Regions from separate parts of the Streptomyces hundungensis genome, predicted to be linked through region 2. Evidence: riboswitches for the same ligand, from Rfam matches in the RefSeq annotation. Region 2 holds a riboswitch; each other region holds the start of a gene.
What was found. Region 2 has a riboswitch for cobalamin ahead of DWB77_RS29065 (cobalamin biosynthesis protein). Riboswitches for the same ligand answer to the same signal wherever they lie in the genome.

Region 1 (7,955 bases), 400 kb from region 2:
ACCACGGTCCAGCTCCGCGAGGTCATCGAACGGCTCGTCGCCGCCGGCCAGTGGAAGCAGGGAGACCCCCATGTCCTGGTAGTGCTGGACGCCGGATACGACGCGCCCCGCATCGCTCACCTGCTGGGCGACCTGCCCGTCGAGATCCTGGGCCGACTGCGGTCGGACCGGGTGATGCGCCGACCGACGCCCTCGCTCAAGGAGTACGCCCTGTCCTATCCCCAAGGCGGGCGACCGCCGAAGCACGGCGGCGAGTTCGTCTTCGGCGACCCGGCAACCTGGGGCACCGAGCAGGCCGTGACGGTCACCGACACTCGCCGCTACGGGAAGGCGACCGCGCAGGCGTGGGACCGGCTGCATCCGAGGCTGACACGTCGGGCGGCCTGGCTCGACCACGACGGCCCGCTTCCTCTCATCGAGGGCACTGTCATCCGTCTGGTCGTGGAGAAGCTGCCCAGCGGCGGGGTCAACAAGCCGGTCTGGCTGTGGTGGTCGGGCACCGACGCCACCACGGGCGACGTGGACCGCTGCTGGCAGTCCTTCCTCCGCCGCTTCGACATCGAGCACACATTCCGCCTGTTCAAGCAGACGCTCGGATGGACCAAGCCCCGGCTTCGCAGCTCGGAAGCAGCCGACAGGTGGACCTGGCTGGTGATCGCCGCCTATGCCCAGCTCCGGCTCGCCCGCCCGCTGGCCGCCGACCTCCGGCGTCCCTGGGAGAAGCCAACCGAGCCGAACAGACTTACTCCTGCCCGCGTCCGACGGGGGTTTAGGAACCTGCGCACGAAGACCGGCACTCCTACCGGTGCACCGAAACCGTCCCGCCCTGGACCCGGCCGTCCGCCGGGCTCAAAGAACCGTCACCCCGCCCCCCGTCATGACGTGGGCAGAGTCCTCGCGACCGGCGAGGCGTATACCCGTCCCGCCCATCACAAGGTGGGCACCAAGCCTCGCCGCACAGCGTGAACCCGCAGCTCACGCCCTTATGACAACCGATGAACCTCCCACCAGGCAAAATGAGGGACATGGTCAACGACGGGAACGCCAGCTTTGTGCTGCCGCGGGGGGCGACAGGCTTCTTCTGGCCGAAGGAGGGCCCGCTCCCGAAGACCGACCTGCGGGCGTTCCGAACCGCTCTGTATGCCGCTGCCCGCGGCGCCGGAGGCAAAGTGGGCGAGGTGGAGGAACACCCATACCCTCGGACCTTCCACACCGCATCGGTCGTCGGAGGCGCAGGCGAGAGCATCGTCCTGTGTCACGCTCATCACCCCTGGATCGCCTTCGCCCAGACACGTCGGAACTGGTACGGGGAGGAGTTCCTCGCACCGCCTCCGTGGGCTCATGCCTTTACCGACGCCGGCTTCGACGTCCTGAGCAGCGAGTTGCTTGCCACACCGCTATCCGACGTGGACACCTCAGTGCTCGGGCCGGGCGAGTGGCGTGAGGTCCGCTTCTACGGCATCACGACATTGGGCGGAGTCCTCTTCAACGCATGGGACTGACAAGCAAGGCAGAGCCGTTAAACGACAAGTTAAGAACCTGGTTCGGATCTAGTGGATCCCTCCACGCGCACGATACGAATCGGGACTTCACGTCTTCTACTGCTATGCGGTACTCCGGCGTTCCTGGCTGTGGTGCAGTGCGCGGGAAGCCTCCCGCGGCGAGGAAGAGCCGTGCGTCGTCCGCGCCGGCTCCGACCAGAAAGTTCGAGGAGTCATGCATATAGCTGAACGCGTAGCGTTCTTCGCTGTTTCCGTCTCCGCCATCGGAGAAGGAGGACGGGTAGCGCGGGCTGCCCAGCCTGTCTACGGCCTGGCGGGTCAGCACGTCCATCTTGGGTGTGGGGTCGTCGTAGAAGACGCCTTCGTCCTGCCACCAGCGCTCAGAGATCCACTTCGTCAGACCGATCTGGTCGTAGAAGGTCCGGCGGTCCTCACCGACGTCGTGAGTTCCGGGAGGGTTCGGCAGCCCGCCCATCTGGACCGTCTGTCGCGAAGTGGTGTCGAGATCCGCCAGTTGCTGGTCTCCCGTGGCGCGGTCCTTGTCGAACGCCGCCCCCAGAGGTGTCTGTTGCCAGTACTGCATGTCGGCCAAAGCGTGCAGCTTGTCGGGAGGTTGGTTGAGACCGTCCTGCGCGGTCTGCGTCATCGCAGCTCCGCCCAGGCGCAACACACCGGCCATCAGGCACTGGTCCCGCCGAAGAGAGCTGCCTGTCTGCAACGCCGGATCGGAATCGGCAACCGTACCCGTTCTCTGATCGTGGTCCAGCACCCCAGGCTGGACGGCCAGCCCGGCGGCAACAGCCAGCGCCATAACGGAAGTTACCAGCGAGGTCAGGACCGGAGACTTTCGTGATCCGGGCATACGGAACCAAGGTTTGGAGTGCTTCAAGAGATCCTTCTTCGTCGTCGTTCACACGGGTGGGACAGACGACCGGGAACCGACCAAGGCTTCTGGATCGACGCCTTGACCGCGCATCACAGACGCGCCACGCAAACGGGATCGTGAAACAAGACGCGGCACGAGAACCGTGACGCAGCACTGCCCCAATGGTGGGCCCCCGGCCACCGAGTACACGGACACGGTTGGGTGAAGAACCTGTGTGCGCGAGGTGCCCACCTGACATAAGAATGCTGTAAGTGGCAAGGGTCTTCCTGGGGGCTGTCTGGGACAAGCCAAGGCGGAGCGGCACCAGAGGGGATGACTGCTGCCGACGCCACTTCGAAAAGCCCGTGGTGTGCGGCGTTGAGAAAACGGAGGGGTGCGCGAATCGCCGACACTCCAAATTGGCTCGATCGTGAACGTCCGGCGTCGTGGAACGCGCGCAAACCCGTCGGCGATGACCACGGCTCCGAGTGATCACCGTCGCCGTGGTCCACCCCGAGACCCCCGCACGCCCGCGGCTTCTTCCACGGCCGCCAGACGGCTACACCGACGGCGGCTGGTACCCCTGCGAGACCAGCACAAGCCTCGGTGTCTGCCAGACCGGCTACACGATGCTCACCCACGCCGCCTCCGACCTGCCCCTGCCCGACGACGTCGGCATGGCCCCCGCGCACTACGCCCTCTACATCGAGGCCCGCAAACGCGACAACAGCCTCGACGGCTATACCCTGCTGCGCCTCGACCCGTACACCCAGACCCGGCACGCCCAGCAGGACTACGACCGTCTCACCGCCACGCTGGACGGGCCGGAGAGCACCCTCGTGCCCGGGTTCCGCGTCAGCGTGCGGTTTGGTTCGACGTCAGCGACCACCGGCTGTGCGCTGACCCGTACGACGCCGACGCCGTGCGCTCCTGGACGCTGCCCTCGCGGGGGTGAGCGCGTGACCGCCCCGGCCTTGTACGAGATCGAGACCAGCAAGGACGGCACCCCGCACCCCGTCGAACAGCTCTGGATGCCCGGCGACGACGCGTCCGACAGCGGCTTCGTCGCCCATCGCGGCCTGTACGTCACCGGGATCGACGACCGGACCCAGGACCACCTCTACCCGGTCGCGTTCATCGTCCTCGGCACCAGCGGTGGGCCGACATCATCGAGGCCGCCGTCGCGTACATGGTCAGGGTCCACGGCTGGCGGAACCTGCATCCGTACCCCGGCGACGACCCGGCGGTCCGCATCCCCCGCATCCCGCGCGCCGTCCACACCCACGGCGTCTTCTTACGGCACCCCCACCCCGATCACGGCTGAGGATGCGAGTGGGACGACACCTGACGGATGGTCTGGGCTCCCAGCACCGAGCCTGGTGCCGTACCGGTCACCGCCCTGCGCCACCCAGCCGCCCCGTCGGCGGCCGGCGACCTTCTCAATCCCGACGAAGGAGCACCGCAACCTGGGCGGCTGACCCCGCGACCAGTACAGCGAAGGCCCGTGGCCCTGCATCGCAGGGCCGCGCGCGGGCCTCTTTGTGTTCACGGCCCCGAGGCGCCCGCTCCAAGCCGACGACGGTCTCAGCTATCCAGTCACTGACCGGACCTCGGCGGAGGGCGTCAGGAGCTAGCCTAGCGGGACAGGGCGTCGCGTACGGCGTCGTCGGTGCGGCCCACCACGGCCGTGCCGTCGTCCGCCGTGATGATGGGGCGCTGGATCAGCTTGGGGTGCTCGGCGAGCGCCGCGACCCAGCGCTCACGGGCGTCCGCGTCGCGCGGCCAGTCCTTGAGGCCGAGCTCCTTGGCGGCGGCCTCCTGGGTGCGGGTGATGTCCCACGGTTCGAGGCCGAGCCGGTCGAGCACGGCCCGGATCTCCTCGGGCGAAGGCACGTCCTCCAGGTAACGGCGCACCGTGTAGTCGGCGCCCTCCGCGTCCAGCAGGTCCACCGCGCTGCGGCACTTCGAGCAGGCCGGATTGATCCAGATCTCCATGCGGCAAGGGTACCTGCGAGACATCCCCAAAGCCCTGCCGGCCAGGGCCGATTGTCAGTGCCCCGCAGTAAAATTGAGGCAGTTAGTGAGGGTTCCCGACCGCCCAGGAGGACGCCCATGACCGCTGCCGTACTCACCTCGCACGCCCCGAAACAGCTGTCCCTCCAGCCCCTGCACAAGGTGCCGCTGCCCGCGGGGCGCCCGCGTGTGTGGTACGAGTCCCACAACCGGCGTCTGAAGGCGATGCGCCTGGCCATCGCCCTGCTCGACACGGGCGTCTACCGCCCCGAGCAGGCGCCCGACCGCGCGATACGCACCATGGCGGCGCTGATCGGGGTGCACCCCCCGTCGGAGGCCACCTGCCGCATGGTGCGCGCGCTGATCTACGACGGCCGCTGATCCGCGACCGGCGCTGACCGCCCGGATCGTGCCTCGGGAAACCGAGGAGACGATTCGGGCGGGGTGGCCGGGTTCGGCGGTGCGGCGGGCTGGCCGGGTGTGGCCGGGTGTGGCCGGGTGTGGTGGGGTGGCCATGGTTGGCCAGGGACGGGCCGGGTTCGGCGCGCCCGGAGGCGCTCCAACTTCCGCCTCAGACCGGCGCGTTCGCCGCGTACTCGTCGAGGAGCCGCGCGGTCGCCTCGTCGACCACGCGATAGCGCACCACCCGCCCCTCCTTCTCGCCGGCGACCGCTCCGGCCGCCCGGAGCAGTCGAAGGGCCTGGGAGACGGCCGGGTCGCGCATGCCCGTCGCCACCGCGAGATCGGAGACGGCCAGCGGGCCCGCCCGGTGCAGAGCGAGGAGCAGGGCGAGCCGGTTGGCGTCGGCGAGCAGCGAGAACCGGTCGGCCCAGGCGCGCACCCGGTCCGGGTCACCGATGGCCGCGACGGCGTCGCAGACCCGGTGGCCGTCGATGATGCGGTGGCCGGCGCGTTCGGCGGGGACGAGATGCATGCCCGCATCCTCGCAGGGCCGTGGCGCCCGGACAGGTGTGATCTTCGATACCTGCACAGCTGTGCAGCTGTGCGGGCAACTGACCAGCGTCTAGGGTGACCTGGCCGTGGTGTTCGGGAAGACCGGTGCGAAACCGGAGCGGCCCTCGCCACTGTGATCGGGTTCTCCGGGTTCCGGAGAGCCGCCGTCCCCTCGCGACGCCACTGGCCAGGATCCACCTGCCCGGGAAGGCCGGGACCAAGGCACCCACCCGTCAGCCAGGAGACCGGCCGCGGCATCTCACGAAGTGATCCACGAGGTGCTGGAGCGTGACCCGAATGACCCTGCCCGTCCGCACGTCCCCCGATACGGGCGCCCCCGTGGTGCCCTCCTTCCGCTGGCGGCGCGAGGACACCGTGCGCACCGCCGTCCTCCTCGCGGTGATAGCCGCCCTCCATGTCGTCGCCTTCGGCGTCCTGTTCCTGCTCGTGGCCCCCGAGCACTACGCCGTCGGCACCAAGACGTACGGCGTCGGCCTCGGCATCACCGCGTACACGCTCGGCATGCGGCACGCCTTCGACGCCGACCACATCGCGGCCATCGACAACACCACCCGCAAGCTGATGGCGGACGGCAAGCGGCCGGTCTCCGTCGGCTTCTGGTTCGCGCTCGGCCACTCCAGCGTCGTGGTCGTCCTGGCCGCCCTGGTGGCGGGCGGCGCGCAGCTCGCCGGCGTCCTCCTGAACGAGGACTCCAGCACCCACCAGGTGCTCGGCGTCGTCGGAACCACCGTCTCCGGTTCCTTCCTGTACCTGATCGCCGCCCTCAACCTGGTGGCGCTCTTCGGCATCCTGAAGGTGTTCCGCGCGATGCGGTCGGGCGCGTACGACGAGCGGGAACTCGAAGCCCACCTGGACTCGCGGGGATTCATGAACCGCATCCTGCGCCGCTTCACCCAGTCCATATCCCGGCCCGGCCAGATGTTCCCGCTGGGCTTCCTCTTCGGCCTGGGCTTCGACACCGCGACCGAGGTCACCCTGATGGTGATGGCCGGAACGGGCGCCGCCGCCGGGCTGCCCTGGTACGCGATCCTGTGCCTGCCCCTGCTGTTCGCCGCCGGGATGAGCCTGTTCGACACCCTCGACGGCACGTTCATGAACTTCGCCTACCAGTGGGCGTTCTCCAACCCGGTGCGCAAGGTCTACTACAACCTCACCATCACGGGCCTCTCGATCGCGGTGGCCTTCTTCATCGGCACCATCGAGCTCGTCGGCGTCCTGCACAAGAAGCTGGACCTCACCGACCCGGTCAGCGGCTGGGTGGCGTCCCTGAACCTGGACAACGTCGGCTTCGTCATCGTCGGCCTGTTCGTGGTGGTGTGGGGGGCGGCCCTGGCGTACTGGCGGTTCGGCAAGGTCGAGCAGAAGTGGGCGGGCGCCGCCTGAGGCGTGGCACCGCCCCGCAGTCAGGCCGTGCCCGAGATGCCGAACGCCCGCCGGCCGTGCGCGAGGAACGCACGCACCGCGGGACTGGGGGAGTGCTTCCAGACGAGGGAGAGGAAGGCGGGCGTCTCGGCGTCGTCGATGAGCCGGGCGGTGAGCCGGTCACGGTAGTGCGCGGCCATCGACTCGCTGAGAACGGCGACGCCGAGCCCGCGGGCGGCGAGGTCGGCGATGGCGTCCGCGGCGCCGGCTTGCAGCGCGATCGTCGGGTGCAGGGACTGCGCGGCGCAGACCCGGTCGAAGACGGCCCGCAGCCCCGTCCCCGGTGGCATGCACACGATCGGGTACGCGCAGAGATCGCGCAGGGTGACCCGGTCCTGCCTGGCGAGGGGGTGCTCGGCCGGGACCGCCGCGACGAGCCGCTCCTCGATGATCGTCAGGGCGTCAAGGCCCTCGTGGGCGGCGGTCGGCGTCCCGATGAGCGCGAGGTCCAGGGTGCTGGCGCGCACCCCGTCGACGAGCCGGTCGGAATGGTCCTCCACAAGTGAGATCTCGACGCCGGGATGGGCCCGGTGGAACGCGGCGAGGGCGTCGAACAGCGGCGTGACGGTGCAGCCGATGACCATGCCGATGCTCAGCCGGCCCCGGATCAGCTCGGTCACCTCGCCCACGGCCTGACGGACCGCCCCGGCGGCGGCGAGCGCGGCCCGGGCGTGGTCGAGGGCGGCCTTTCCGGCGGTGGTGAGCGCGGCGGTGCGGGCCGACCGGTCGAACAGCTCGGCCCCCAACTCCCGCTCCAGCTGCCGGATTTGGGCGCTGACGCCCGACTGGCTGATGTGCACCCGCTCGGCGGCCCGGGTGAAGTTCCGCTCCTCGGCGACCGCGACGAAGTATTCGAGCTGCCTCAAGTCCATGACTGTGGATTCTAGCTCCCATCAGATCCATCTGTTGGACTTCTGATGTGCCCCCGACGAGACTTGGTCGTACGGAAGCACCAGGCGGACGGCCGCCACCACCGAGCCCAGGAGGACCCCATGTCGCAGTACGAGAAGGCCATGCGACCCGAGGACATCACGCGCTTGTTCGTCGAGCGGTCCAACGCCGGCGACGCGGCCGGGGTCGCCGCGCTCTACGAGGAGGACGCGGTGCTGGCCTACCCGCCGGGCAGCCGCACGGTGGGCCGCGAGGCGATCCGCGAACTCTGGGAGAAGGTGCTCGCC
Region 2 (7,955 bases):
AGCCGGGCGGCCCGCCCCGCGAGCGCCACCGGCTCGGGGCCGCCCGTGGCCCGGCCGTCGGTGACGACCACGAGGAGCGGACGGCGCGAAGGATCGCGCAGCCGCTCCACCCGCAGCACGTCGTGGGCCCTGAGGAGCCCCGCCGCGAGGGGGGTGCGCCCGCCGGTCGGCAGCGTTTCGAGCCGGGCGGCGGCCGCGTCCACCGACGAGGTGGGCGGCAGCGCGAGCTCGGCCTCCTTGCCGCGGAAGGTGATCAGACCGACCTTGTCGCGGCGCTGGTAGGCGTCGAGAAGCAGCGAGAGCACCGCTCCCTTGACCGCGCTCATGCGCCGGCGGGCCGCCATCGACCCGGACGCGTCCACCACGAAGAGGACGAGGTTGCCCTCGCGGCCCTCGCGGGTCGCCTGGCGCAGATCGTCACGGCGCACCACGAGACCGCGGCCCACCCGTCCGCGCGCCCGCTGATGGGGGGCGGCCGCCTGCACCGTCGCCGTCAAGTGCAGCTTGGTGAGGGCCCCTTGGGGGCGGCGCGAGCCGGTGGTCCTGCCGTGCTCGGTGCGGGCCCGCGAGCGCCGGCCGGCCGCGCCCTCGCCGAGGCCGGGCACGCTCAGCATCTTCGTGCGGAACGGCTCGGCGGACTTCACCGCGGCGCGCTCGCCGGGGCCACTGGGGACGGGTGAGGCGGGCGGCTCCACCGCGTCGGGGGAGTCCGGGGACCCGGCCGGCTCCGACGGCTCCGACGGCTCGGACGCGTCGGGGGAGTCGGCCGGGCTCTCGGGGGAGTCGCCCTGCGGCGGCACCCCGCCTCCGCCCCCGCCCCCGCCGCCGGGGCCCTCGGGGCCCGGGTCCGGATCGTCGTCGCCCTCGTCCTCGCCCTGGAACTGCTCCAGGGTCTCGTCGAGCTTGTCCTGGTCGAGGCCCGGCGCGTCGAACGGGTTGCGCCTGCGCCGGTGCGGCAGCGCCAGCAGCGCGGCCTGGCGGACGTCGTCGCTGGTCACCTCCGTACGGCCCGCCCACGCGGCGAGCGCGGTGGCGGTGCGCGCCATCACGATGTCGGCGCGCATGCCGTCGACCTCGAACGCGGCGCAGGTGGCCGCGATCTGGAGCAGCACCGCGTCTCCGAGCGTCACGGAGGGGAGCAACTCCCGTGCCGCGACGATCCGTTGGCGCAGCGCGCTCTCCTCGTCCGCCCAGCGCCCGGCGAACGCGGCCGGGTCGTCGTCGTGGGCGAGCCGGCGCCGCACCACTTCGACGCGCTGGGCGGGCTCGCGTGAGGCCGCGACCTCGACGGTCAGGCCGAACCGGTCGAGCAACTGCGGCCGCAGCTCGCCCTCTTCGGGGTTCATCGTGCCGACCAGCAGGAACCGCGCGGCGTGCCGCACCGAGACGCCCTCACGCTCCACATAGGACGACCCCATGGCGGCGGCGTCGAGGAGGAGGTCGATGAGGTGGTCGTGGAGCAGGTTGACTTCGTCGACGTAGAGGATGCCGCGGTGGGCGTCCGCGAGCAGGCCCGGCTCGAAGGCCTTCACGCCCTCGCCCAGCGCCCGTTCGATGTCGAGGGCGCCCACCAGACGGTCCTCGGAGGCGCCCACCGGAAGCTCCACCATGCGGGCGGCACGGGCCGTGCCGGGGCCGCTCTCGTGCGGCCCGTCCGGGCACTGCGGGTCGGGCGCGGCCGGGTCGCAGCTGAAGCGGCAGCCCGGCACGACCGCCACCTCGGGCAGCAGGTCCGCGAGCGCGCGGACCGCGGTGCTCTTGGCGGTGCCCTTCTCGCCCCGGACCAGGACCCCTCCCACAGCCGGGCTGACGGCGTTCAGGAGCAGCGCGAGCCGCAGGTCGTCCATGCCGACGACGGCGGTGAACGGATACCGGGTGCTCATGGGCCGATCTCTCCTCGGATTGGTGCGGTACGCGGCGTACGGGCGGGGGCGGTCACGGCGCCCCCGGCGGGATGAAGGGCAACCCGGCGGGCGGGCCCTGCTCGATCAGGCGCAACAGGGCGTCGGTGTCGGCGTGTTCCTCGATCAGGTCGCCGAGCCGGTCGAGCTGTTCCTCGCGCAACACCCCGAACGAGGTGTCGGGCGCGGGCACGAACCGGCGGCCCGCGTCGCGCGCGACCCGTTCGAGGAAGCGCCGTCTGAACCCGTCGCTCTCCAGGGAGCCGTGCCAGTGGGTGCCCCAGACGGAGCCGACCCGGCATCCGTCCAAGAAGGCCTCGCCGCCCAGGACTTGGGCCACCCCGTGATGGATCTCGTACCCCTCGACGCGTTCGCCCAGGGCCTCGCCGACGGGCCGCGCCAGGGTCTTGTCGGCCGCGAACCGCACGCGTACGGGCAGCAGCCGAAGGCCGGCGACCGAGCCCGCCTTCGACTCGACGTCGTCCTCGATGTGCTCGCCGAGGAGCTGGAAGCCGCCGCAGATGCCGAGGACCGGGCGGCCCGCGGCCGCCCGGCGGGCAATTTCGGCCGCGAGGCCCCGTTCGCGCAGCCACTCCAGGGCGCGGACCGTGCCGCGGGTTCCGGGCACCACCACCAGGTCGGCGTCGAGGAGTTCCTCGGGCCGGTCCACGAACCGCACGACCACGCCGGGCTCGGCCGCGAGCGCGTCCACATCGGTGAAGTTGGACATCAGCGGCACCGCGCAGACCGCGACCCGCAGCACGTCCTCGCCGACCGGCGGCGCCACCACCGACTCCCGCACGGCCCCGCGCATCGAGACCCTGAGGCCGTCCTCCTCGTCGATGCCGAGGCCATGGGCGTACGGCAGGATCCCGTAGGTGTGCCGTCCGGTGAGGCCGCGCAGCATCTCGATGCCGGGCTCCAGAAGCGTCACGTCGCCCCGGAACTTGTTGACGACGTACCCCGCGACCAGCGCCTGGTCCTCGGGGCTCAGCAGCGCCGTCGTCCCGAAGAACGAGGCGAACACCCCGCCCCGGTCGATGTCGCCGACCACGACCACGGGCAGCCGCGCGGCCCGCGCGATGCCCATGTTGACGATGTCGGTACGCCGCAGATTGATCTCGGCCGGGCTGCCCGCCCCCTCGCAGATCACCGCGTCATAGGTGCCCCGCAGCTCCGCAAGGCACTCCAGGACGGTGCCGAGCAGCGCCTGCTGGCGTCCCCCGTGGTAGCCGCGGGCGCTCAGCTCGCCGACCGGCTTCCCCATCAGGACGACCTGACTGGAACGGTCGCTGCCCGGCTTGAGCAGCACCGGGTTCATCAGCGCGGTCGGCTCCACGCGCGCCGCCTGTGCCTGCATCGCCTGGGCCCGGCCGATCTCCGCGCCCTCGCGCGTCACGAACGAGTTGAGCGACATGTTCTGCCCCTTGAAGGGCGCGACCTTGACGCCCCGGCGCACCAGCCAGCGGCAGATCCCGGCCGTGACGACGCTCTTGCCCGCGTCGGAGGTCGTGCCCGCGATCAGCAGCCCGCCACCCATGTACGTCCCTTTCTCACAGCGGCCCCCGCAACCACGGCGCAGGCCAGCGTCAGCAGGCCCACCGTGCGCGAGAGCCGTACCGCACGTTCGATGTCGGCGACCTCGACGGGCCGCCCCGACGCGTTCAGGACCGGCCGGTGCTCGACGCGTCCCGCGTACGAGAGCGTGCCGCCGAGCCGTACGCCGAGCGCGCCCGCGAACGCGGCTTCCACGGGGCCCGCGTTGGGGCTGGGGTGCCGGTCGGCGTCGGCGCGCCAGGCGCGGAACGCGCCCCGGGTGTCGGGGCCCGCGAGCGCCGCGAGACCCGCGGTGACGCGTGCGCCGGGCCAGCCCGCCACGTCGTCGAGCCGCGCCGAGGCCCAGCCGTAGCGGCGGTACCGGGGCGACTTGTGCCCGACCATCGCGTCCAGGGTGTTGACCGCGCGGAAGCCCACGAGCCCGGGCACGCCCGCTAGCGCACCCCACACCAGGGCGCCGACGACGGCGTCGGAGGTGTTCTCGGCGACCGACTCGACGACCGCGCGCGCGATGCCATCGGCGTCCAGGGACCGCGGGTCGCGCCCGCACAGATGCGGGAGCCGCTCGCGGGCCACCTCCACGTCGCCCGCGGCAAGCGCGCCGCCGATGGCCCGCGCCTCACGGACGAGCGAGGTGCCGCCGACCACCGTCCAGGTGGCGGCCGCGGTCAGTGCGAAGGAGGCTGCGGGGCGGCCGCGTACGGCACGGGAGACCAGGGCCGCGGCGCCGGCGGCGCCACCCGCGCACACCAGGGTGTGCAGGGCGCCCCGGCCGCGGTGGTCGCGCCACAGGAGACGTTCGACGGCACCGGCCGCCCGGCCGAACGCGGCGACCGGATGGCCGCGGCGCGGATCGCCGAGCAGGAGGTCGGCGACGAGTCCGGCGGCGGCGCCGTAGGCGAAGGTGCGATCGGCCCGCATCCTCAGCGCGCCAGGGCGGGGCGGGAAGGACCGGCAGGGCTGGGCAGGCAGGCACACATGGCGGTATGTCCTCACTCAGGGTGTCCGCGCCCTGGTTCGACGTGACCGGCGGTGAGAGTTCCTGGCTCACGGGGATCTCTCCCCGGTGACAGTGGCGGGACCGCGCCGGATTCGCACCGGCTTCCTCTTCTGCCGCCGTAGCTGGCCGGTGCAGTCCACCACGCGCCGAGAACACCCGTCAACTTGCCGTTGACCTGCGGCGCGAGAGAGCGTGCGGCCGGGCATGCGACCGCCCTCCGGCGCGGGCCGGAGGGCGGTTCGGATGGTGCCCGTGGGTCAGGCGACGATCAGGAAGATCCCGTACGCGACGGCCGCCGCGCAGAGCGCGAAGCAGGCGTACGCACCCGTGCGGGCCACGGCCGTGCTTCCGGGGTTGCCGGTGCCGGAGGCCGCGGCCTCCCGCTTGGTGAGGCCCACGATGCCGAGGGTGAACAGGCCCACCAGGCCGACGGTCACCGCGAGGCTGACGCCGAACACGGAGCCGAGGGCTGCCCAGTCGATGTGCATGAGGATTCCTTAGCTGTGCCGGAGGACCGGGGTCAGACCGTCGCCGGGGTGGGCGGGTCGGCGGGGGCCACCGGGGCAGGGGCCGGGATGGTGGCTGTGAGGCCGGCGGTCGCGGCGGCCAGCGTCGGCGGCGGGGTGACCGCGGCGATCGCGGTGGTGATGACCCCGGCGGGCTCGGCCTGCGGGACCTCGCCGATCTCGTCCGCGGTGACGTTGTGGTGGTCGACCGGCTGGCGGCGCGACAGCTTCCAGATGGTGCCCGAGCCGGCGATCAGAAGGACGGCGACGGCGGCGATGCCCCAGGGGCCCTGCTGGGTGAGGAACTCCGCGCCCGCGCCGACGAGTGCGGCGGCCGGCAGCGTCAGGATCCAGGCGACGGCCATCCGGGACGCGGTGGACCAGCGGACCACCCCGCCCTTGCGGCCGACTCCGGCGCCCATGACCGAACCCGAGCAGACCTGGGTGGTGGAGAGCGAGAAGCCGATGTGCGAGGAGGCCAGGATGACGGTGGCGGCGGCGGTCTGAGCGGCGAAGCCCTGCGGCGGGCGGAGCTCGGTCAGGCCCTTGCCCATGGTGCGGATGATGCGCCAGCCGCCGAGGTAGGTGCCCATCGCGATGGCCAGGCCGGCCGAGACGATGACCCACAGCGGGGGGTTGGCACCGGGGTGCAGCACCCCGCCGGTGACCAGGGCGAGGGTGATGATGCCCATCGTCTTCTGGGCGTCGTTGGTGCCGTGCGCCAGCGAGACGAGGCCGGCCGAGGCGATCTGCCCGGCCCGGTAGCCCTTGGCGGTGGCCTTCTCGTCGGTGTTCCGGTTGATCCGGTACGTGAGCTTGGTGGCCAGCATCGCGGCGATGCCCGCGACGACCGGTGCGGCGACGGCGGGCAGCAGCACCTTGGTGACGACGGTGGAGCCGTTGACCGAGGACCAGCCCGCCGACATCACGGCGGCGCCGATGAGGCCGCCGAACAGGGCGTGCGAGGAGCTGGAGGGCAGTCCGAGCAGCCAGGTCAACAGGTTCCAGAGGATGGCACCGACCAGGGCCGCGAAGATGACCTCGGTGCGGATGCCCTTCTCGTCGATGATCCCGCCGGAGATCGTCTTGGCGACCTCCACCGACAGGAACGCGCCGAGCAGGTTGAGTGCGGCGGACATGGCGACCGCCGTCTTGGGCTTCAGGGCGCCGGTCGAGATGGTCGTGGCCATCGCGTTGGCGGTGTCGTGGAAACCGTTCGTGAAATCGAACACTAGAGCTGTCACGATCACAATCGCGAGCAGCAGCGTGATGTGTTCCATTTACCCAGGCAATCGTTCGACGTCAGTGGCGGGACGAACGTAAGTAACCTGAATGAACGGAAGGTGAACTGGGGCGGGCGCATCGGTGTCCGTAGCCCCTTGTTGTCCCCTTTGTTGTTCCCTGCCGGGCGCCGGGGCCGTTCAGCGCCCGGTTGCGAACCGCCTCAACTGCGCAAAACTCCCATAGAAGAGATTCTGGTCACCCGGCAGCCTCCCGCTGCCGCCGGCGTGCTGCCAGAACGTCCAGTAGGACCAGCCCGTCGGCAGCGCGCCCGGCGCGGCTGCGTACCGGGCCAGCCACAGCGCGTGGTCCGCGCCGAACGCCCGGCTGCGGCCGGTGCACTCGTTCCACCAGAGGGTCGTCGTGTAGATCACCGGCCGGCGGCCGGTGCGCAGCCGCACCTCGTCGCTGAACCCGGCGATCCAGTCGGTCATCGCGGCCGGGCTCAGTCCGTAACACGGCGCGCCGCTGCCGCCCTTGGCGTCCTTGCCGTACGGGTTGTGCTCCAGGTCGACGGCGGGCGGCAGCGTCCAGCCGTCGCCCGACCAGCCGCCCCCGTTGCGTACGAAGTAGTCGGCCTGGGCGCGGCCGGAGGACTGGTCGGGCACCGCGAAGTGGTAGGCGCCCCGGACCAGTCCGGCCCGCCGGGCGCCGCCGTACTGCTGTCCGAAGTAGGGGTTGCGGTACGACGTGGACTCGGTCGCCTTCACATAGACGAAGGAGGCTCCCCGGCTCTTCGCGGAGGCCCAGTCGACGTTCCTCTGGTGCGAGGAGACGTCGTGGCCGGCCGGTCCGGCGCTCGCCCCGGCCGGCACCGCGAGCGCCGCGGATCCGAGCGCCAGCAAGGCCGGCAACGCCGAGAGCGCGACCCGCACGCGCACCCGGACCCGACGCGGCAGCCGGGCGCGATCACGAGCCATCAATTCCCCCGAAACTCATGTGTACGGAACAAACCCCCCGGAGGCTAGCGAAGAGTGGCGCCCCACCCCCTGTCCCGGCCGCCCCCGCCTGGCAGGATCGCCCGCATGAGCGACGACGAGGCGGCCATCGCCGCCGCATGGGCCGAACTGATCGACACCGCGCGCAGGACGGCCGCGGAGGGTCTTGTGGTCGGCACCTCGGGCAATGTGTCGGTACGCGTCGGCGACCTGGTCCTGGTCACCCCGACCGGCGTCCCCTACGACCGGCTCGGCCCCGCCGACACCGTCGCCGTCGACCTCGAAGGCCGTCAGGTCAGGGGCGTGCTGCGGCCCACCAGCGAGATCCCGATGCACCTCGCCGTGTACCGCCACACCGACGCGCGGGCCGTCGTCCACACCCACGCCGTGCACGCCACCGCCGTCTCCACCCTGGTCGCCGAACTGCCCCTGGTCCACTACATGACGGCCGCGCTCGGCGGCCCGGTCCGGGTCGCCCCGTACGCCCTGTACGGCAGCGAGGAGCTGGCCGAGCACATGCTGCGCGCCCTGGAGGACCGCACCGGGTGCCTGCTGCGAAACCACGGGACCCTCACCTACGGAACCGGCCTGGCCCAGGCCTACGACCGCACCGCTCAACTGGAGTGGATGTGCCGACTCTGGCTCACCGCCTCCGCCCTGCCGGGCCGGGCGCCGTCGCTGCTCAGCAGGGACCAGCTCGACGAGGTCGCCGAGCGCCTGCGGGGCTACGGACAGCCCTAGCTCCGGGCCGGCCCGGCCCCGGACAGCTCTG
Region 3 (7,955 bases), 2.0 Mb from region 2:
CGGGGGTGCGCTGGGCGTTGGTCCTCGCCTGCATCCAGCGCGGCGAGCTCGAAGAGGCCGAGCGGTGGCTGGAGTTGGCGGGCCTCGAACAGCCCCCGGAGTCGTCCCGGGTCTTCAGCCCGGAGCTGGGCTCGCGCGCGGAGATCGCGCTGCTGCGGGGCCTGACCGAAGTGGGGCTCGGCCTGTGGCGGCAGGCGGTGGCGCAGTTGCGCGAGGCCGATGTGCTGTATCCCGACGACCCGTTCATGGCGGCCTGGTCCCGGCAGATCCAGGCGACCGCTCTCGCCGCCCACGCCCGGCACGGCCGCCTGGAGCCGGTCGCGGACCTCGCGGCCGAACTGCGCTCCGCGGCACTGGAGTTGCTGACGCCGGCGGGCGAGGAGCACAGCCCCGCCGAGCTTCCGGTGTCCGGCACGGTCCTGCTCGCGGTCGGCATGGCCGAGCTGGCGGGCGGCCGGTCCTCGGGCGTACGGCTGCTGGCGCTCGCGGAGCGGATGCGGGTGCACCGCGACTTCCCGACGATGTCCGCCGCCCGGGCCCGCGCGTTCGCCGAGGACGCCGGGGACGCCGACGGGGCGGCGTACGCCGACGCGGTGTCGGAATACGCCGCCCTGGGGCGCGACGAGCTGGCGGCGGCCGCCGTGCTGGTGCTGCGCGGCATCAGCGCTGGGGATCGCGGTTGAACCGGGCCTTCGACCAGAAGTAGCCGAGCACGGTCAGGCCGACGGCCCAGGCGATCGCGAGCCAGGCGTTGTCGCCGATCTCCGTGCCGAGCAGCAGACCGCGCAGGGTCTCGATGGCCGGGGTGAACGGCTGGTACTGGGCGATCGGCTGGAACCAGCCCGGCATCGAGTGCAGCGGCACGAACGCGCTGGACAGCAGCGGCAGCAGCACCAGCGGCATCGCGTTGTTGCTGGCGGCCTCGACGTTGGGGCTGATGAGGCCCATGCCGACGGCGATCCAGGTGAGCGAGAGGGAGAAGAGCACCAGCAGTCCGAAGGCCGCGAACCACTCCAGGACGGTGGCGTCGGTGGAGCGGAAGCCGATGGCCACCCCGATGGCGCCGACGACGACCACACTGAGGATCGACTGGAGGACGCTGCCGATGACATGGCCGACGATCACCGACCCGCGGTGGATCGCCATGGTGCGGAAGCGGGCGATGATGCCCTCGGTCATGTCGTTGGAGACGGAGATCGCGGTGCCGACGACCGTGCTGCCGACGGTCATGAGCAGCAGCCCGGGGACGATGTAGGCGATGTACTTGGCGCGGTCCGGGCCGCCGCCCGCGATGCCCATGCTCATGGTGTCGCCGAAGATGTAGACGAAGAGCAGCAGCAGCATGATCGGCGTGAGCAGCAGGTTCAGGGTGAGCGAGGGGTAGCGCCGGGCGTGCAGCAGGTTGCGGCGCAGCATGGTCGAGGTGTCGCGGACGGCGAGGGACAGCGAGCTCATCGGACGTTCTCCTTCAGCGCGGTGGCGGCCGTGGTGACCGTGGCGGGGGTGGTGGGGGCGGCAGGGCTGGTGGGGCTGGTGAGGGCGAAGAAGACGTCGTCGAGGTCCGGGGTGTGCACGGTCAGCTCGTCGGCCTCGATGGAGGCGGCGTCCAGCCAGTCGAGGATGGCGCGCAGTTCGCGCTGGCTTCCGCCGCTCGGGATCTGGAGCGACAGCGACTCGTCGTCGCGGGTCGCCTCGCGCAGGGCGACCGCCGCGCTCTCGTACGCCCGCGGCTCGTCGAAGCGGAGCCGGACGTGGCCGCCGGGGACGAGCCGCTTGAGCTCGCTCGCGGTGCCCTGGGCGACGAGCTTGCCGCCGTTCAACACCGCGATGCTGTCGGCGAGTTGATCGGCTTCGTCGAGGTACTGGGTGGTGAGCAGCACGGTCACGCCGCCCGAGACCAGGCCCCGGATGATGTTCCACATGGTGTGCCGGCTGCGCGGGTCGAGGCCGGTGGTCGGCTCGTCGAGGAAGATGATCCGGGGGTCGCCGACCAGCGTCATGGCGATGTCGAGACGCCGCTTCATGCCGCCGGAGTAGGTGGAGGCGGGCTTCTTCGCGGCGTCGGTCAGGTCGAAGCGTTCCAGGAGCTCGGCGGCGACCCGGCGGCCCTCGCGGCGCGACAGGTGGTGCAGATCGGCCATGAGCAGCATGTTCTCCTCGCCGGTGATCAGACCGTCGACGGCGGAGAACTGTCCGGTGACCCCGATGGCGGCCCGTACCGCCTGGGCGTCGGTGGCGAGGTCGTGGCCGCCGACCCGCAGCTCGCCGGCGTCGGCGGAGATCAGGGTGGAGAGGATCTGCACGGCGGTGGTCTTGCCGGCGCCGTTCGGCCCGAGCAGCGCGAAGATGCTGCCCGCCGGGACGTGCAGGTCGATGCCGTCCAGGACCGTCTTGTCCCCGAAGGACTTGCGAAGCCCGGTGGCCTCGATCGCGAGTTGGTTCGTCGATGTCTTCATGCCGCAGAGCGTGCGGGTGGACGCATTCACGGCGGTTTCAGCGGGGTTTCAGTGGGCGGGGGTGGTTGTTCCACCGCGGCCCGGTGGGGCTTGTTCGCGCGGTTCCCCGCGCCCCTGGGGGGGTGGAGGTACCCGGTTGGGGGTGGGGCGCCCGGGGTTGCCGGGGGCCCTGTTGGGTGGCTGTGCCGCGTCAGGGGCGCGGGGAACTGCGCGGCCAGGCACGCACGGTCTGCGGACGGCGTGCGGTCGCGTCAGGCGGTTGTTCCACCGCGGCCCGGTGGGGCTTGTTCGCGCGGTTCCCCGCGCCCCTGGGGGGGGTGGAGGTACCCGGTTGGGGGTGGGGCGCCCGGGGTTGCCGGGGGCCCTGTTGGGTGGCTGTGCCGCGTCAGGGGCGCGGGGAACTGCGCGGCCAGGCACGCACGGTCTGCGGACGGCGTGCGGTCGCCTCGGGTGGTTGTTCCACCGCGGCCCGGTGGGGCTTGTTCGCGCGGTTCCCCGCGCCCCTGGGGAGGCGCGGCGGGTCCGGGCCAGCGGCGGGGGGCGGCCGTCGGCCGGTGGTGGGCGGCCCGGGTGGGTCAGTGGCAGGGGAAACCGAGGAGGTGGCGGCCGTCGTGCAGCCACTCGTGCACGGTGGAGCCGGACAGGAGCGAGGTGGCGCCCTGCTCGGCGCCGACGAAGTAGATCAGGACCAGCATCAGGATGCCGAAGAAGACCGCCCAGGGGGCGATCGCGCCGATCGGCAGCTTGGCGAGTACGGCGGTGGGCGTGCTGGTCGGCTGGGCGACGGACTGCGCCATGGCAGGACCTCCCGGGGGAACTCGCGTCCCATTTGGTGGTGCACACGACGACGGCTACGGGTCTGACTTGCCCGGCGCCCCCCGTCCCCCCGGCGCTCCCGGAGGCGGTGGATCGTGCTGGGCATACAGTGGCGCGACCGTGCCGGAGTCCCACCGGCTTCCGTTCTGCCGTCGTCATCAACGACGAGAAGGTAGCGCGAAGTACGGATCCGGCCAAGGGCGCACGGAGGGGGCGCGAGCGCGCGTCCGCTGACGGGCAGCCGCCAACTACCTTGTCGGCATGGCTAATTGGGGGTGGCTCATTGAGGGTGGCCCATTGGGGAGCGTCATGACATTCCGCTTGGTGTTGGTCTCGCCCGCCTTCAGCCGCTCGCTGCGTGAGGCGCGGTTCGACGACGGCGCGCCGCTGGAGCCCGCCGGGCTCGCCGCGGCCCGGGCGGCGGCGCCGGGGCTGCACGCCGCCGACCGGTACCTGGCCTCCCCGACGGCGCGCTGCCGCGAGACCGCGACCGCGCTCGGCGTGGCCGCGCACGACACCGCCGAGCTGGCCGCGCTGGACGTGGGCCGCTGGCGCGGCCGGACCCTGGCCGAGGTGGGCGCGGCCGAGCCGGAGGCGGTCGGCGCCTGGCTCACCGACCCGGCGGCCGCACCGCACGGCGGCGAACCCGTACGGGCGCTGTGCGCGAGGGCGACCGCGTGGCTGGCGGCTGCCACGGAGGACGCCGGCCGCACCCTCGCGGTCGTGGAGCCCGAGATCGTACGGGCCCTGGTGCTGCGGGCGCTGGACGCGCCGGAGTCGGCGTTCTGGCGCATCGACGTACCCCCACTGACAGCGACCGAACTGACCGGCCGCTCCGGCCGCTGGAACCTTCGCGCGGGGCGGCCGTTGACCCCGTAGGAAGAGGGGAGTTGGGGGGGCAGGGACCTCGCCGTGGAACCGGGCTCGGGCGGCCTGTCACTGTGAGGGCGTGACGGAAATCGAGACGGACGACGGACCCGCGGTGGGAGCCCGCCGTACACGCGGGAACCTGTACGCGTACCGGGTACGGGGTCGCGTACGCAGCGCGGTGGTCCTGTGGGCAGGCGGCCGGGGTGACGAACCCGACCGGGTGTGCACCGCGCCGGACGACGGCCCCGGGCAGGTGCCGGTGTTCGTGACGGTGCGGCAGGCGCGGATGTACGCGCGCCGACGAGGATGGAAGCCGGCCACGCCTGAGGCCGGCACGCTGGAGCTGCGCCGGATCGAGCACTGGCTGGAGGACCCCCGCCGCCGAAAGGCCCCGCCGGGCCCGGTCCTGGACGCGTGGAACTTCTTCGAGGACCTCGCCCGAGGCCTCGAAGCGACCACTGCGCTGCCCCGCCAGGGACCGGTACACGGGAACGCCTACGAGAAGCTGTTCGCGGGCGAGTGCGCCGCGTGGACTCCCGACGAACAACACGCGGTACGGGAGCTCCTCACGGCCGGCGTGGAACTGTGGAACTCGTGCCCGGTAGCCGCCAACCCTCGCTCCGTACGCGCGCGCGGCCGGTGACCCGGGCCGCTCGCACCCGAACCACCCCGCCTCAACTCCCCAAAGGACGCGCGAAAGGCTCCGTCGCGGCCGGAAAGATTCGCGGCAAAACCACCGCCCCGCCCGCGAACTCGGAATTCAAAATAAGAACGCCCGCGATGCGTCCGCGCTTTTCCCGCCGTTGCTACGGGTAGCGGAATCGGTACGCATCTCCACCAAACGACCCGGCGGGACGCCCCGTGAGAGGATCGCGGACGTGAAACTGATCGAGAACACCGAGGCACGGCGGGTGGAGGCGCTCAGTGTCCTTGACCCTCTGACCCAGGCTGCCCTGGGGCAGTTCTTCACCCCTGCACGAGCCGCCGACCTGATCGCCTCGATGCCTCGCCTGGACGCGCTGAGCAACACCGTGCGCATTCTGGACCCCGGCGCCGGCGTCGGCTCGCTGACCGCCGCGCTGGTGACCCGACTGCACGAAGAGCGCCCTGACCTGGACGTCCACGTCGTGGCTGTGGATATCGACCCGCAGGTCATGCCCTACCTGCGGGCCACGCTCGAGGAATGCAGGGCGACCTACGGCACCACGTTCGACCTCGTGCAGGGCGACTACCTCACCGACGATGACGCACTCACCGACGGTGCGTTCGACCTCGTCATCGCCAACCCGCCCTATGCGAAGCTCGCCGCGGGCAGTAGGCAACGTAAGCGCACCGCGCAAGACCTGGTCGATGTCAGCAACACTTACGCGGCGTTCTGGGCCAGGGCCACAGCCGCCCTGGCCCCCGGTGGCCAGATCTCGATCATCGTGCCCCGTTCCTGGGCCAACGGCCCCTACTACCGCGCCTTTCGTCAGTGGATGCTCGACCGCACCAGCCTCGATCTCCTCCACATCTTCGAGAGTCGCAACACAGTCTTCGCCGACACCGGCGTCCTCCAGGAAAACGTCATCGTGAAGGGCACACGGGGCGACCAGGAGTCGCAGGTCGTCCTGTCGGCGTCGGTCGCGCACCACGACGCGCCGCTGCGCCGCACCGTCCCGTTCGACACCGTGGTCCTGCCAGGGGACCGCGAGCGGTTCGTCCGCTTCGACGAGCCTGTCGTGCCGCCGGCCGTCTCGTTCACCTTGGCGGACCTGGGCCTGGGCGTCAGCACGGGCAAGGTCGTCGACTTCCGCAACCGCGAACACCTCACCGAAGACCTCAGCGCCGACGGTGTCGTGCCGATGGTCTATCAGGCCAACGTGCGCGGCGGAAAGATCGAATGGCCACAGCGCCCCGCGAAAAAGCCGCAGGGTTTCTCCCCCGGCACCGAGGCCGCCCGCAAGCTGCTTCTGCCCGAAGGGCACTACGTCGTCATCAAGCGCTTTACCGCGAAGGAGGAGAAGCGGCGCGTGGTCGCGGGCGTCTGTCAGTACGACGGCCCGGTCGCCCTGGACAACAAGACCAACTACCTGCACGAGAAGAAGGGGCCCCTCGACCCTCGACTCGCGCACGGGCTGATGCTCTGGCTGAACTCCTCGACGCTCGACGCGATCTTCCGCACCTTCTCCGGCCACACCCAGGTCAATGCGGGGGACGTCAAGACGCTCCCCTTCCCCTCCCGCGACGACCTGGTGCGCTTGGCGGAGAACGCCCCGGAATGGCTCCCGGAACAGGCCAAGCTCGACGCCCTCGTGGCCGACTTGTTCCCCGCTGTCGTAGGCTCCGCCGAATGATCAGCGACTTAGCAGCATCCGTCGACAACGCCGGCGTCCTCCTGCAAGCCTTCGGCTTCGACAAGGTCCGCCGCAACAGCAGGTCCGCCCTGACGGCCCTCGTGCTGCTCGGACTGGAGCCCGGCGAGCCGTGGAACACGGCGACCAACCCGCGTCTCGGCGTCACGGTAGTCATGGGCCTCATCGCGGAGAGATGGGGCAAGGAGTACGCCCCGAACACGCGCGAGACCTTCCGCAAGCAGACGCTCCACCAGTTCGTCGACGCGGGGTTCGCCGAGCACAACTCCGATGCTCCCGAGGGGCGTACGGTCAACTCCCCCAAAAACAACTACCGGATCGCTCCCGCGGCTCTGTCCGTAGTGCGTCTCTACGGCACCCGTGGGTTCCAGGACGCCCTCGACGCCTGGGTGGCCGAAGCTCCCACCCAGCAGGCCGCCTACAAGGCCACCCGCGAGATGCAGATGCTCCCGGTCACGCTGCCCGACGGTTCTGTGTTCCGCCTCTCTCCCGGCGGTCAGAACCCCCTGATCCGGGACATGATCGAGGAGTTCTGTCCTCGCTTCGTCCCCGGCGGGCAGGTGCTCTACCTGGGGGACGCCAAGGATCACCGCTACGACATCCGCCAGGACGACGTCTTCGCACGGCTCGGGCTGGCCTTCGACGAGCACGGCAAGAACCCGGATCTCGTGGTCCACGACGAGCGGGGCGGCCGGCTCTTCCTCGTGGAGGCCGTCACTTCGCACGGACCGATCGACTTCGGACGGCGTGAGCACCTGAAGAGGCTCTTCGCGACGGACAAGGCGGGGCTGGTGTTCGTGAACTGCTTCCCGGACCGCGCAACGATGCGCAAGTGGCTGCCCGACCTCGCATGGGAGACCGAAGCCTGGGTGGCTGACGCGCCCGACCACCTGATCCGCTTCACCTGATCCACCGGACCGGCTCGCGCACGCCCGAAATTCGCCTCAGCAACAAACAAACCCCAGGTCGCCGACCTGGGGTTTCGTAGTGGAGCGAGTGACGGGAATCGAACCCGCGCTCTAAGCTTGGGAATCATGTGGGGCTCCAGCAGCTAAATGGCGTCTGACCTGCGTAAACAGAGTCCACGAGGTGGGTTCAGGGTAGTGGCACGGCACCCCTTGTGACCGCTGTTCACCGCCCCGAATGGCATGTAGTGGCACGAGGGTGCACCCGAGCCTTCTGAGTAGGGGGCGCGTGCTGCTTTGGGCGCTCTGCCGTGGTCAGAACTGTGTCGGGGTCGGTTCTCGGGCCGAATCGCCGGACGATGGGGTGGCGTTGGGGCGCTGGGGCGGGCCGGTACGCCGGTCGTTCGGCGCCGGGTGGGGAGCCGGAGGATGCCGGTGGACCTGCCGGATCTGGCAGGCGACCAACGCGGTCAGCGAGCCGAGCAACGCCACCGATCCCCACAGGGTGCCCCAGCCGAGGCCGCCCTGGGAGGTCGGCTTGGTCAGTGAGTCGC

Region 1: another riboswitch for cobalamin. It lies ahead of DWB77_RS27340 (HoxN/HupN/NixA family nickel/cobalt transporter); the one in region 2 lies ahead of DWB77_RS29065 (cobalamin biosynthesis protein).
Region 3: another riboswitch for cobalamin. It lies ahead of DWB77_RS20210 (CbtB domain-containing protein); the one in region 2 lies ahead of DWB77_RS29065 (cobalamin biosynthesis protein).

What each region holds. Positions count from the first base shown of each region.
Region 1 covers NZ_CP032698.1:6,161,226-6,169,180, forward strand. The annotation lists gene DWB77_RS27305 (NF041680 family putative transposase) at 1-966, shown strand, start outside; gene DWB77_RS27310 (hypothetical protein) at 1,026-1,502, shown strand; gene DWB77_RS27315 (hypothetical protein) at 1,486-2,391, opposite strand; gene DWB77_RS39015 (hypothetical protein) at 2,856-3,845, shown strand; gene DWB77_RS27325 (arsenate reductase family protein) at 4,003-4,362, opposite strand; gene DWB77_RS27330 (hypothetical protein) at 4,480-4,761, shown strand; gene DWB77_RS27335 (metalloregulator ArsR/SmtB family transcription factor) at 4,952-5,314, opposite strand; cobalamin riboswitch at 5,405-5,602, shown strand; gene DWB77_RS27340 (HoxN/HupN/NixA family nickel/cobalt transporter) at 5,632-6,738, shown strand; gene DWB77_RS27345 (LysR family transcriptional regulator) at 6,759-7,649, opposite strand; gene DWB77_RS27350 (YybH family protein) at 7,770-7,955, shown strand, end outside.
Region 2 covers NZ_CP032698.1:6,559,499-6,567,453, forward strand. The annotation lists gene DWB77_RS29055 (putative cobaltochelatase) at 1-1,883, opposite strand, end outside; gene DWB77_RS29060 (cobyric acid synthase) at 1,936-3,441, opposite strand; gene DWB77_RS29065 (cobalamin biosynthesis protein) at 3,423-4,379, opposite strand; cobalamin riboswitch at 4,476-4,614, opposite strand; gene DWB77_RS29070 (hypothetical protein) at 4,716-4,946, opposite strand; gene DWB77_RS29075 (inorganic phosphate transporter) at 4,979-6,244, opposite strand; gene DWB77_RS29080 (lysozyme) at 6,386-7,165, opposite strand; gene DWB77_RS29085 (class II aldolase/adducin family protein) at 7,271-7,924, shown strand.
Region 3 covers NZ_CP032698.1:4,532,581-4,540,535, forward strand. The annotation lists gene DWB77_RS20195 (ATP-binding protein) at 1-683, shown strand, start outside; gene DWB77_RS20200 (ABC transporter permease) at 661-1,455, opposite strand; gene DWB77_RS20205 (ABC transporter ATP-binding protein) at 1,452-2,456, opposite strand; gene DWB77_RS20210 (CbtB domain-containing protein) at 3,032-3,253, opposite strand; cobalamin riboswitch at 3,290-3,460, opposite strand; gene DWB77_RS20215 (histidine phosphatase family protein) at 3,582-4,151, shown strand; gene DWB77_RS38960 (hypothetical protein) at 4,222-4,785, shown strand; gene DWB77_RS20225 (Eco57I restriction-modification methylase domain-containing protein) at 5,021-6,478, shown strand; gene DWB77_RS20230 (BsuBI/PstI family type II restriction endonuclease) at 6,475-7,404, shown strand; gene DWB77_RS20235 (COG4705 family protein) at 7,717-7,955, opposite strand, start outside.